Regions from separate parts of the Alteromonas sp. W12 genome, predicted to be linked through region 1. Evidence: predicted binding sites of a transcription regulator. Region 1 holds the regulator's gene; each other region holds the start of a gene.

The links. Region 1 encodes sigma-54, which starts transcription at its own class of promoters, with help from an activator protein. Its sites were predicted from a motif close to GTTGGCACGNNNNTNGNNT; they were not measured.
Region 2: the regulator sigma-54 is predicted to act here: its motif matches at 1,427-1,445, upstream of fliE (flagellar hook-basal body complex protein FliE).
Region 3: the regulator sigma-54 is predicted to act here: its motif matches at 1,588-1,606, upstream of AWH61_RS02315 (flagellar basal body rod protein FlgF).

The regions. Positions count from the first base shown of each region.
Region 1 covers NZ_LQXH01000001.1:255,379-258,549, forward strand. The annotation lists gene rapZ (RNase adapter RapZ) at 1-359, opposite strand, end outside; gene ptsN (PTS IIA-like nitrogen regulatory protein PtsN) at 444-887, opposite strand; gene hpf (ribosome hibernation promoting factor) at 901-1,188, opposite strand; gene AWH61_RS01075 (RNA polymerase factor sigma-54) at 1,219-2,700, opposite strand; gene lptB (LPS export ABC transporter ATP-binding protein) at 2,774-3,171, opposite strand, start outside.
Region 2 covers NZ_LQXH01000001.1:607,932-611,102, forward strand. The annotation lists gene AWH61_RS02455 (sigma-54-dependent transcriptional regulator) at 1-1,270, shown strand, start outside; gene fliE (flagellar hook-basal body complex protein FliE) at 1,512-1,847, shown strand; gene fliF (flagellar basal-body MS-ring/collar protein FliF) at 1,860-3,171, shown strand, end outside.
Region 3 covers NZ_LQXH01000001.1:575,713-578,883, reverse strand. The annotation lists gene flgG (flagellar basal-body rod protein FlgG) at 1-759, opposite strand, end outside; gene AWH61_RS02315 (flagellar basal body rod protein FlgF) at 806-1,549, opposite strand; gene flgE (flagellar hook protein FlgE) at 1,774-3,153, opposite strand; gene flgD (flagellar hook assembly protein FlgD) at 3,168-3,171, opposite strand, start outside.

The DNA.
Region 1 (3,171 bases):
GACTCGGCTTTAATGGCTTCTGAAAGCGACTTATTGAGCTTGGCAAGAGGGTGAAGGCGACGTGTTTCGCTAAAACGCTTAACCAGTACATCATCGCTCGCGTCAATGTAAACAATGGTCATCGACCACGAAGAAGGCAGGTAGTCTAAAATTTCTACCAAATCGTCAGGATTTTTAGGTAAGTTTCTCACATCGATACTTACCGCAACCTGATCGTACTCGTCAACAACTGTATGGGTTAAGGTGGGAAGTAAGTTTACCGGGATATTATCAACACAGTAATAACCTAAATCTTCCAATGCGCGAAGTGCGACAGACTTACCAGACCCCGAACGACCACTGATTATTATCAGCTTCACCTACTTTCTCCCTAATACTCTGGTTTTATCACATACGCGTTGTTGAATTAGGCGCCTACTAAACGGTTAATAGGCGCTTAATGTTTAACTTAATGCAGATAGAATATCGTCGCTTGTCGTTGCGCGACGTATTGCTTTAATCGTTTCTTTGTCGCTTAGTTTACCAGCCACGGTGGCCAGCGTTTGAAGGTGTCCTTCGGTCTGTTCCTCAGGAACGAGTAGCGCAAAAAAGATGTCTACGGGTTTCTCGTCAAGGGCGTCGAAGTCAATTGCTGGCGTGCTGGTTACAACAATGGCAATCACTTTCTCGAGGCCCGGCAGGCGTCCATGGGGCAGGGCGATACCATTGCCAATGCCTGTACTACCCATACGCTCTCGAGCCATCAAACTGTTGAGTACCGTTGCCTGATCAATGTTCTCGTTTTGCTTGGCAGCGATATCAGCGATGATCTCAAGAATTCGCTTTTTACTATTACACTGAACCGCACACTCGGTGCGGTCCAGACTTACGATGGCTTGTATATCCATGCTTAATTAACTACTAATGTTTTTTCAGTTTTTCCTTATGCTTGATTACCTGCCGGTCGAGTTTATCAACCATGCTGTCAATCGCCGCATACATGTCGGTATTTTCTGAGGATGCGAATACTTCAGCGCCACTTAAATGAACGGTCGCTTCGGCTTTTTGATTTAATTTTTCAACGTTCAGGATGACATGCACATTAGAAATGTGATCAAAGTGACGTTCAAGTTTGCTGAACTTCGTATCGACATAATTACGCAAAGAGTCGGTGATTTCGACATGATGACCAGTAAGGTTGATTTGCATATTTCGTCTTCCTTATATTATTAAGCCCGATTAAATAAGGCTTTTGCGTTGGTTCGACGGCGGGATCGACAACGATTCCCGGTACTTTGCTATTGTTCGCCGGGCAACTTTAATGCCTTGTTCGGCCAACAATGAAGCAATCTTGCTATCACTTAGCGGCTTGCTAGGCTTTTCAGCGGCCACTAATTTCTTGATCAATGCACGAATCGCTGTAGATGAACATTCACCACCAGACTCTGTTGCAACGTGGCTTGAGAAGAAATACTTCAATTCGAAGATTCCACGTGGCGTATGCATGTACTTTTGCGTTGTCACTCGCGAAATAGTGGATTCGTGCATATCTACCATTTCTGCGACATCATTTAGCACCATTGGTTTCATCATTTCCGGGCCGTGCTCAAAAAAGCCCATTTGCTGCTGCACAATGCAGTTTGCAACCTTCATTAAGGTTTCGTTACGAGATTCAAGGCTCTTTATGAACCACTTAGCCTCTTGCATGTGTGAGCGGATGAATTGTGAATCGCTACTATTCTTGGCACGGCGACTCATTGCAGCGTATTGTTGATTTACGCTTAATTTAGGCAGACTGTCGGGGTTCAGCTCAACCACCCAACGGCCATTTTTCTTGGTTACTGAGACATCAGGAATAACGTACTCAGGCTCTTTAGTAACTAAAGCACTACCTGGGCGAGGATTCAAGGTTTGCAGTAAACGCATTGCCTCGCGTAGCTGATCTTCTTTCAATCGGCTTTTACGCATAAGCGTACGATAATCTTTGCTGCTCAGTAAGTCAGAGTACTCTTCAATCAGTTGCTTTGCTTCAGCAAGCCACGGTGTGTCTTCTGAAAATTGGCGCAATTGCACCATCAAACATTCTTGTGGAGAGCGTGAGCCAGAACCAATAGGGTCGAACATCTGAATGCGCTTTAGCACACATTCTATTTCGTCCATTTCAATCGGCTCTTCCATATCATCATCGTTAACCGCTTCTAAAATATCATCAAGAGTAACGGTTAAATAACCTGACTCGTCAATAGAGTCGATGATTGCTGTAGCGATTGCGCGATCGGTATCCGAGAAATGGGTAAGGCGCATTTGCCAAAGAAGGTGCTCTTGAATATCTTCAGTAGTCTCACCTTGGAAGATTTGCTCGTCGTCATTGGATGGACCCGGAGCTGGCGAAGATGAAGCAGAGTAGTATTCGTCCCATGTGCTGTCGATTGGCAGCTCATCGGGAAGATCGTTTTTCTCAAGTGCATCGCCGGCTTCTAACGTGTCACTAGATGCAGAAGCAGTGGCCTCAGAGCCGCTGTCATCGTTGTCGATATTGTTCTTTTCTAGTTGCGGCTCGTCGTTACCTTCTTCAACTTCTAATAGCGGATTAGAATCGAGCGCTTCTTGGATCTCTTGTTGAAGATCAAGTGTAGAAAGCTGCAGCAGTTTAATGGCCTGCTGAAGCTGTGGTGTCATGGTAAGTTGTTGGCTAAATTTTAGCTGTAAAGATGGTTTCATCTACGTCTTATTTAAATGCTCTAAATTGAATATACCAGAGCGAAACTGAAAAATGACAATTCGGTTACATTAACTATAGCCTGAATTGTTCGCCTAGGTATACATCCCTTACTTTTTGATTACTTAAAACCTGTTCCGCCGTTCCTTGCGCAATAAGCTCGCCATGACTCACAATGTACGCCTTTTCACAAACATCCAATGTCTCTCGTACGTTATGGTCCGTGATAAGGATTCCAATACCCCTATCGCGAAGATGTTGTATTATCTTCTTTATATCATTAACTGATATTGGATCAACACCAGCAAATGGTTCGTCTAACAAAATAAATTGCGGTTTTGCTGCCAGAGCGCGGGCAATCTCAACGCGACGGCGTTCGCCCCCTGACAAACTCATCCCCGTACTATTACGTATATGGTTAATATTAAATTCATCAAGTAGCGCATCAGCTTCTTCTTCTTGCTGTTGTGAAT
Region 2 (3,171 bases), 350 kb from region 1:
TCTGTTAGGTAACTATGAGGTTGTTGCCACTGACTGTGCTGAAGAAGCGTTAATGGTGCTGTCTTCGCGCTCCGTCGATTTAGTGGTAAGCGATATTCAAATGGGCGAAATGAGCGGTTTAACGCTACTTAAAAGTATCAAAACTAAGTACCCCAATATGCCGGTGCTATTGATGACAGCCTATGCCACTATTGATGATGCCGTGCAGGCAATGCGCGATGGCGCTACAGACTATCTATCAAAACCGTTTGCCCCAGAAGTACTGCTTAATTTAGTGGGACGCTACGCGCCGGCTCAAAAAATAGAGTCACGCACGCCTATTGTTGCTGACCCTTCAAGCTTGAAGTTACTTGAGCTTTCTCGCAAAGTCGCGAAGTCCGACGCCACTGTGATGGTAATGGGACCAAGCGGTTCGGGTAAAGAAGTGCTGTCTCGCTATATTCACGATCAGTCGCCGCGAAGTGATGCGCCATTTGTCGCCATCAACTGTGCAGCCATACCAGAGAACATGCTAGAAGCGACTTTGTTTGGTTACGAAAAAGGTGCGTTCACCGGCGCAATCCAAGCTTGCCCGGGTAAATTTGAACAAGCCCAAGACGGTACGCTGTTACTTGATGAAATAACCGAGATGGATTTGGCGCTTCAAGCTAAACTGCTACGCGTGTTACAAGAGCGCGAAGTAGAGCGTCTTGGCGGACGTAAAACCGTTAAGCTCAACGTCCGCGTTATTGCTACAAGTAACCGAGATTTGAGAAAAGCAGTGGATGCGGGAGAGTTCAGAGAAGATTTGTACTATCGCTTAAATGTATTCCCTATCGAGTGGCGCCCGCTTTCGGAACGTCCGGGTGATATTGTCCCTCTCGCAGAGCATCTAGTTCAGCGTCACGCTAGTTCTCAAGGGCTGGGTACTATCAGGTTAAGCGCAGCAGCACGCAATAAGCTGTCACAATACAGCTGGCCAGGGAACGTTCGCGAACTAGAAAACGTGGTTCAACGGGCGCTTATTTTATGTGAACACAATGAAATCGACGCCAGCGATTTAATGATTGACGAAGACATGACGGCACCTGTTGAAACACTGCAAGAGCATGTTGAAGAAAATAGGTTAGGGTCTGAGCTGCGCTACCAAGAACACCAAATTATCCTCGATACATTGGTGTCGTGTAACGGCAAGCGTAAAGATGTGGCAGAAAAGCTCGGCATTAGTCCAAGAACCCTTCGTTACAAATTAGCGCGCATGCGCGAAGACGGTATTGAAGTGCCCGCATAAGGTCGCTTTCTACACTTTCGGTTTCCTCGTCCTTATCCGTCGCCTCTGTAGTAAAGAAGGCGGCGGTTTTTTGTTGCTCACACTAAGTCAAACGCCATAAATTTGGCTAACCCTCTCCCTTTTAATATATCCTGTTGATATATATAGCTTTTTAAAGTTGGCAAGCCCTTTGCTAAATCCCCTCTATACATAAGTTATACGCCGATGTTCAGGCGGTCTCGAAAAAGCACTAGGAGTGGTTATGGACGTTAAAGCCAATAGTTTGTATCAAGAAATGCAGAACATGATTGGGCAAACTCGTCTTCAAGTTAATGAGCCTCAACAGCAGCCGCTTAGTGAAGTTAATAGCTCGGCAAGTGATTTCTCGACCATGCTAAAGAATGCGGTAGATGGTGTAAACGGCATGCAGCTCGAATCTAAAGACGCGCAGCAGCGTTTTGAAATGGGCGACCCTAACTTAAGCCTAGCTCAAGTTATGCTGACGAAAGAAAAGGCAGGCATTGCTTTTGAAGCCACTGTTCAAGTGCGTAACAAAGTACTTGAAGCCTATAAAACAATAATGAATATGCCGGTGTAGGTGGAGTAGGTTATGGCTGAAGCTACAGGTACAAACCTTACGGTTCCTGATCAAAATCAAGCAGTGGACAATGAGCCAGAAAACAAATCTGGTTTTATGGACACTTTAGGTAGCGCAGATATGATGCGCCAAATGGCCCTTGTGGTTGTTTTGGTAATCTGCGTCGCCATCGCTATTTTTATTCTTATCTGGTCGCAAGAACCTGATTACCGTCCACTTGCGAAAATGGAAACCCAAGAGCTTATTGAAACCCTCGATTATATGGATGCGAACCAAATCGACTATAAGCTTGAAGGCAATATTGTTTACGTAAGAAGTGACGAATTCCAAAACATCCGTTTAGGCATGACCCGCCAAGGGTTAACAAAGGCCTCTGATGCCGGTACCGATATCATTATGCAGGATATGGGGTTTGGTGTGAGCCAGCGTGTTGAGATGGAACGTCTAAAACACGCCCGCGAGCAACAAATCGCGGCTACCATCGAAGATATCGCAAGCATTCAAAAAGCCCGTGTCTTGTTAGCTATGCCTAAAGAGAACGTATTTGCGCGAAGAGAGAAGAAAGCGTCGGCAACTGTTGTGCTAACGGCTAAGCGCGGTGCCGTTATTGCAGGTGAAGAGGTTGATGCTGTTGTCGATATCGTTGCGTCTGCAGTGCAAAACATGGAGCCGTCTAAGGTAACCGTAACAGACAGCAATGGTCGTCTGCTTAACTCAGGCTCTCAAGATTCTATGAGTGCTCGTGCCAGAAAAGAATACGAGATTGAGCGCCAGCGTGAGCAAGAGTACTTAGAAAAAATTGACGCGATACTGATTCCAGTATTGGGCATAGGTAACTACACAGCACAAGCTGACGTTACCATGGACTTTACAGCTATGGAACAAACACAGCGTAGCTACAACCCTGATTTACCTGCGGTTCGCAGTGAAATGATAATGGAAGAAAACAGCGTAGGTGGCGGTGTTGGCGGTATTCCTGGTGCACTGTCTAATCAGCCTCCGTTAGATTCTAATATTCCAGAAAATGCTGTGGGCGGCAGTCAACAAACTATGCCGGGGCGCACAGCGAAAGAATCAACACGCAACTACGAACTTGATACCACTATCAGTCATACCAAGAAACAGACAGGGGTTATTCGCAGATTAAGTGTATCTGTGGCGGTGGACTATAACCAAGTTGCGGGTGAAGACGGTGCGATGACGCCAACACCGCGTAAACAAGAAGAGATTCTCAACATACGTAGGCTTTTACAAGGCGGCATTGGCTTTGACGTTACCCGTGGTGATTCGTTAGAAGTTGTAAGCGTACCCTTTACTCGGATGG
Region 3 (3,171 bases), 320 kb from region 1:
TTGGTCGACCGATGAGATAACCTTTGAGTTCATCTCATACAAGCGCTGGCTTTCGATAAGGTTTACTAACTCTTCGGTCACGTTTACGTTAGACGTTTCCAACGTGCCTTGTGAGATATAACCCAAACCTTGCAGACCAGGGATCCCCTGAATAGGTGCACCGCTTGACGCTGTCTCTACATAAAGGTTTTGTCCGGTTGGTTGTAATCCGGTTGGGTTAACAAAGTCAGAAATATTAAGCTGACCGAGTACCTGCGGTTCAGCTTGGCCCCGTATGCTCACGCTAATTTCACCATCTTGAGAAATTGTGATTTGTTGCGCATCTTCGGGAATAGCCACTTCAGGCTGAAGCAAAAAGCCCGCGCCCGAAGTAACAATTTGGCCTTGGTCGTTCAGTGAAAACTGACCATTTCTTGAATATGCAATGGTGCCGTCTGGCTGCAATATTTCAAAGTAACCACGACCTTGAATTGACATATCAAGCGCGTTTTCAGTGGTTAACAGGTTACCTTGCGTGTGTGCTTTTTGAGTAGCAACGACCTTCGAGCCTGAACCAAGCATAAGCCCAGAAGGTAGCTCTGTGTCAGCAGACGAACGACCGCCTGGCTGATTGATATTCTGATAAAGCAAATCTTCAAACACCGCGCGGTCTTTTTTAAAGCCCACTGTTGACGCATTGGCTAGGTTGTTAGATACCACTGCCACATCGGTCTGTGCGGCGTCTAGTCCGGTTTTACTTATCCATAGTGCTGGATGCATGTTAACCTCCGACGTTGCTCATGGGGCAACGATGATAAAAATTCGTTTACAGAATGCGTAATAACGCATTGCCACTTTGATCTAGTTTCTCTGCTTGCTTCATCATTTTGACTTGAAGCTCGTAGTGACGCTGCAGACTTATCATGTCCACCATTTCGTCAACCGCATTGACGTTGGAACCTTCAAGCATGCCCGACATTACTTTTACGTTGGCATTGGCTGGCGCTATTGAGCCATCTTCCATTCTAAATAAGCCGTCGTTCCCACGTTCCATGTCTGCATAGTTTGGACTAACTAATTTAAGCCGCCCCACTTCTTCAATAACATTGGCAGGGGCACCTAACTGTCTCATCGACAACGTGCCATCGGCGGCGATATTGAGGTTATCTAAAGGAACAGGAAGGAATATTGGCCCATTGTCACCAAGCACGACGCGATCGTGGATATCTGTCAAAATTCCGTCATCGCCTAACTTGAAATTTCCATCACGCGAGTAAGCTTCTTGACCATTTTGATCTTGTACAGCGAACCAACCATCACCTTGGATGGCTACGTCTAAGTCGCGGTCTGTTTTAATCATCGGACCCGACTCGTAATTATTCGACGGGCTTTCTGTCATGGAAAACACGCGAGTCGGCAAACCTTCGCCGTAGGCCGGCATTGACCTTGCCTGCTCTAACTGCGCTCTGAATCCCGTTGTCTGTGCATTAGCCAAGTTATTGGCCCTAATCCCTGTTCCGAGTAGGTCTTGGGAGGCGCCACTTGCTGAAATATAGAGAAGTTTGTCCATGACTGACTTTTGACTCTGATTAAACCTTAAACAAGATTTTGCAAAGGCAGTGCCAATCTGTAGATATTTAGTCTAATTGAAAAATAAGGGCGGTATTGAATTGATATATATAGAAAAATAAAAAGGTCGCATTGTTGCGACCTTTCTAAATCGGGTCAAATAGGTACGGTTTTCCGCGCCTAAAATTTGCCGCTTAGCAACCTGCTAATGTAGCTTACTGCAAGCTATCGAATGTTAAGGATAGTCTGGTTTAGCGAGTTGTTCACTTCAAGCGCACGCGAGTTTGCCTGGAAGTTACGCTGAGCGATAATCATGTCGATGAGCTCAGTGGTAAGGTTAACGTTAGCTTGTTCTAGCGCCGAAGAGTTAATTTCGCCGAAAGTACCGGTTGTTGCTTCACCCGCTAGTGCCTCACCAGAAAGAATACTTTCCTTCCACTGAGTACTGCTCTCTTGAGTTAGGCCTTGTTCATTAGAAAAGCGAACCAAAGCGACACGAACAATAGGTTCAGACGTACCATTAGAGAACGTCGCGCGAACCAAGCCATCCGGACCAATGTCGATACCTGTTAATCGACCTACAGGCAAACCGTCCTGTTCTAATGAAGTAACTTCAAACGCAGAGGCGAACTGCGACGGTTCATTCGGTGTTGCGCTGGTAGGGTCTAAATTAAAATCGATGCTGATCTGCTGAGATGCGTCTGACCCATTAGCCAAAATCCCCGCACCCAGTGCCTCGGTCTGCATTTTAAAGTCTAAGGTAGGGTTACCGCTTGGCGTTTCCATACCAACGAAATCACCACCAGAAGAAAAGATAAGTTTCGATGCCGTTACCGTGTTCCCCGTGTTTCCACCGACCGAATTTACAGGCGTTCCAGGTACGGTACCGGTTTCGTCAACCATGTCCACCAATTGGTCATCTACTGCAGTAGCAACATACCACTCATTATCAACACCCGGTGTCGCATCCTTTATGAAGTAATAGGTCATTACGTGACTATCACCTAACGAATCGTAAACGGTTACCGATGTTGCTGCGTTGTAGGTAAGCGGATCTTCAGGGTCAAAATCTTGTGGATCTAGGGCTGCATCACCAGCAGGCAAGTTCATTCGAATGTCAACTTCTGTGGTTTGTGCGGGAGAACCCGAAGAATCTGGGATACGTACTGGCTCTGTAGTACTAAGTGCTACCGAGGCACTTGTACCATCAGAGTTAACGGGGAAACCCAATAAGTTATCGCCGTTACTGTTAACCACGAAATTGTCGCTATCTAACTTGAACTGACCCGCACGTGTGAACGAGAAGTCGCGAGACGTAATTTCAGGTACTGTCGCAAAGAAACCATTACCTGTGATCGCCAAATCAAGCGAGGTATTGGTAAACTGAAGGCTACCTTGAGAAAATTGCTGAGCAACTTCTTGAGTGAGTACACCGTCACCTACTTTAGTTTTGCCACCTGAAAGCAGTGATGCCGCATAAACATCGCCAAATTCAGCGCGAGATTCTTTAAAGCCAACTGTATTTACGTTTGCGATGTTGTTGGCGGTTACATCCAAATCTTTTTGTGCGGCTGATACGCCACTCAGTGCAATATTAAAAGACATTATTGATTCTCCTACTAA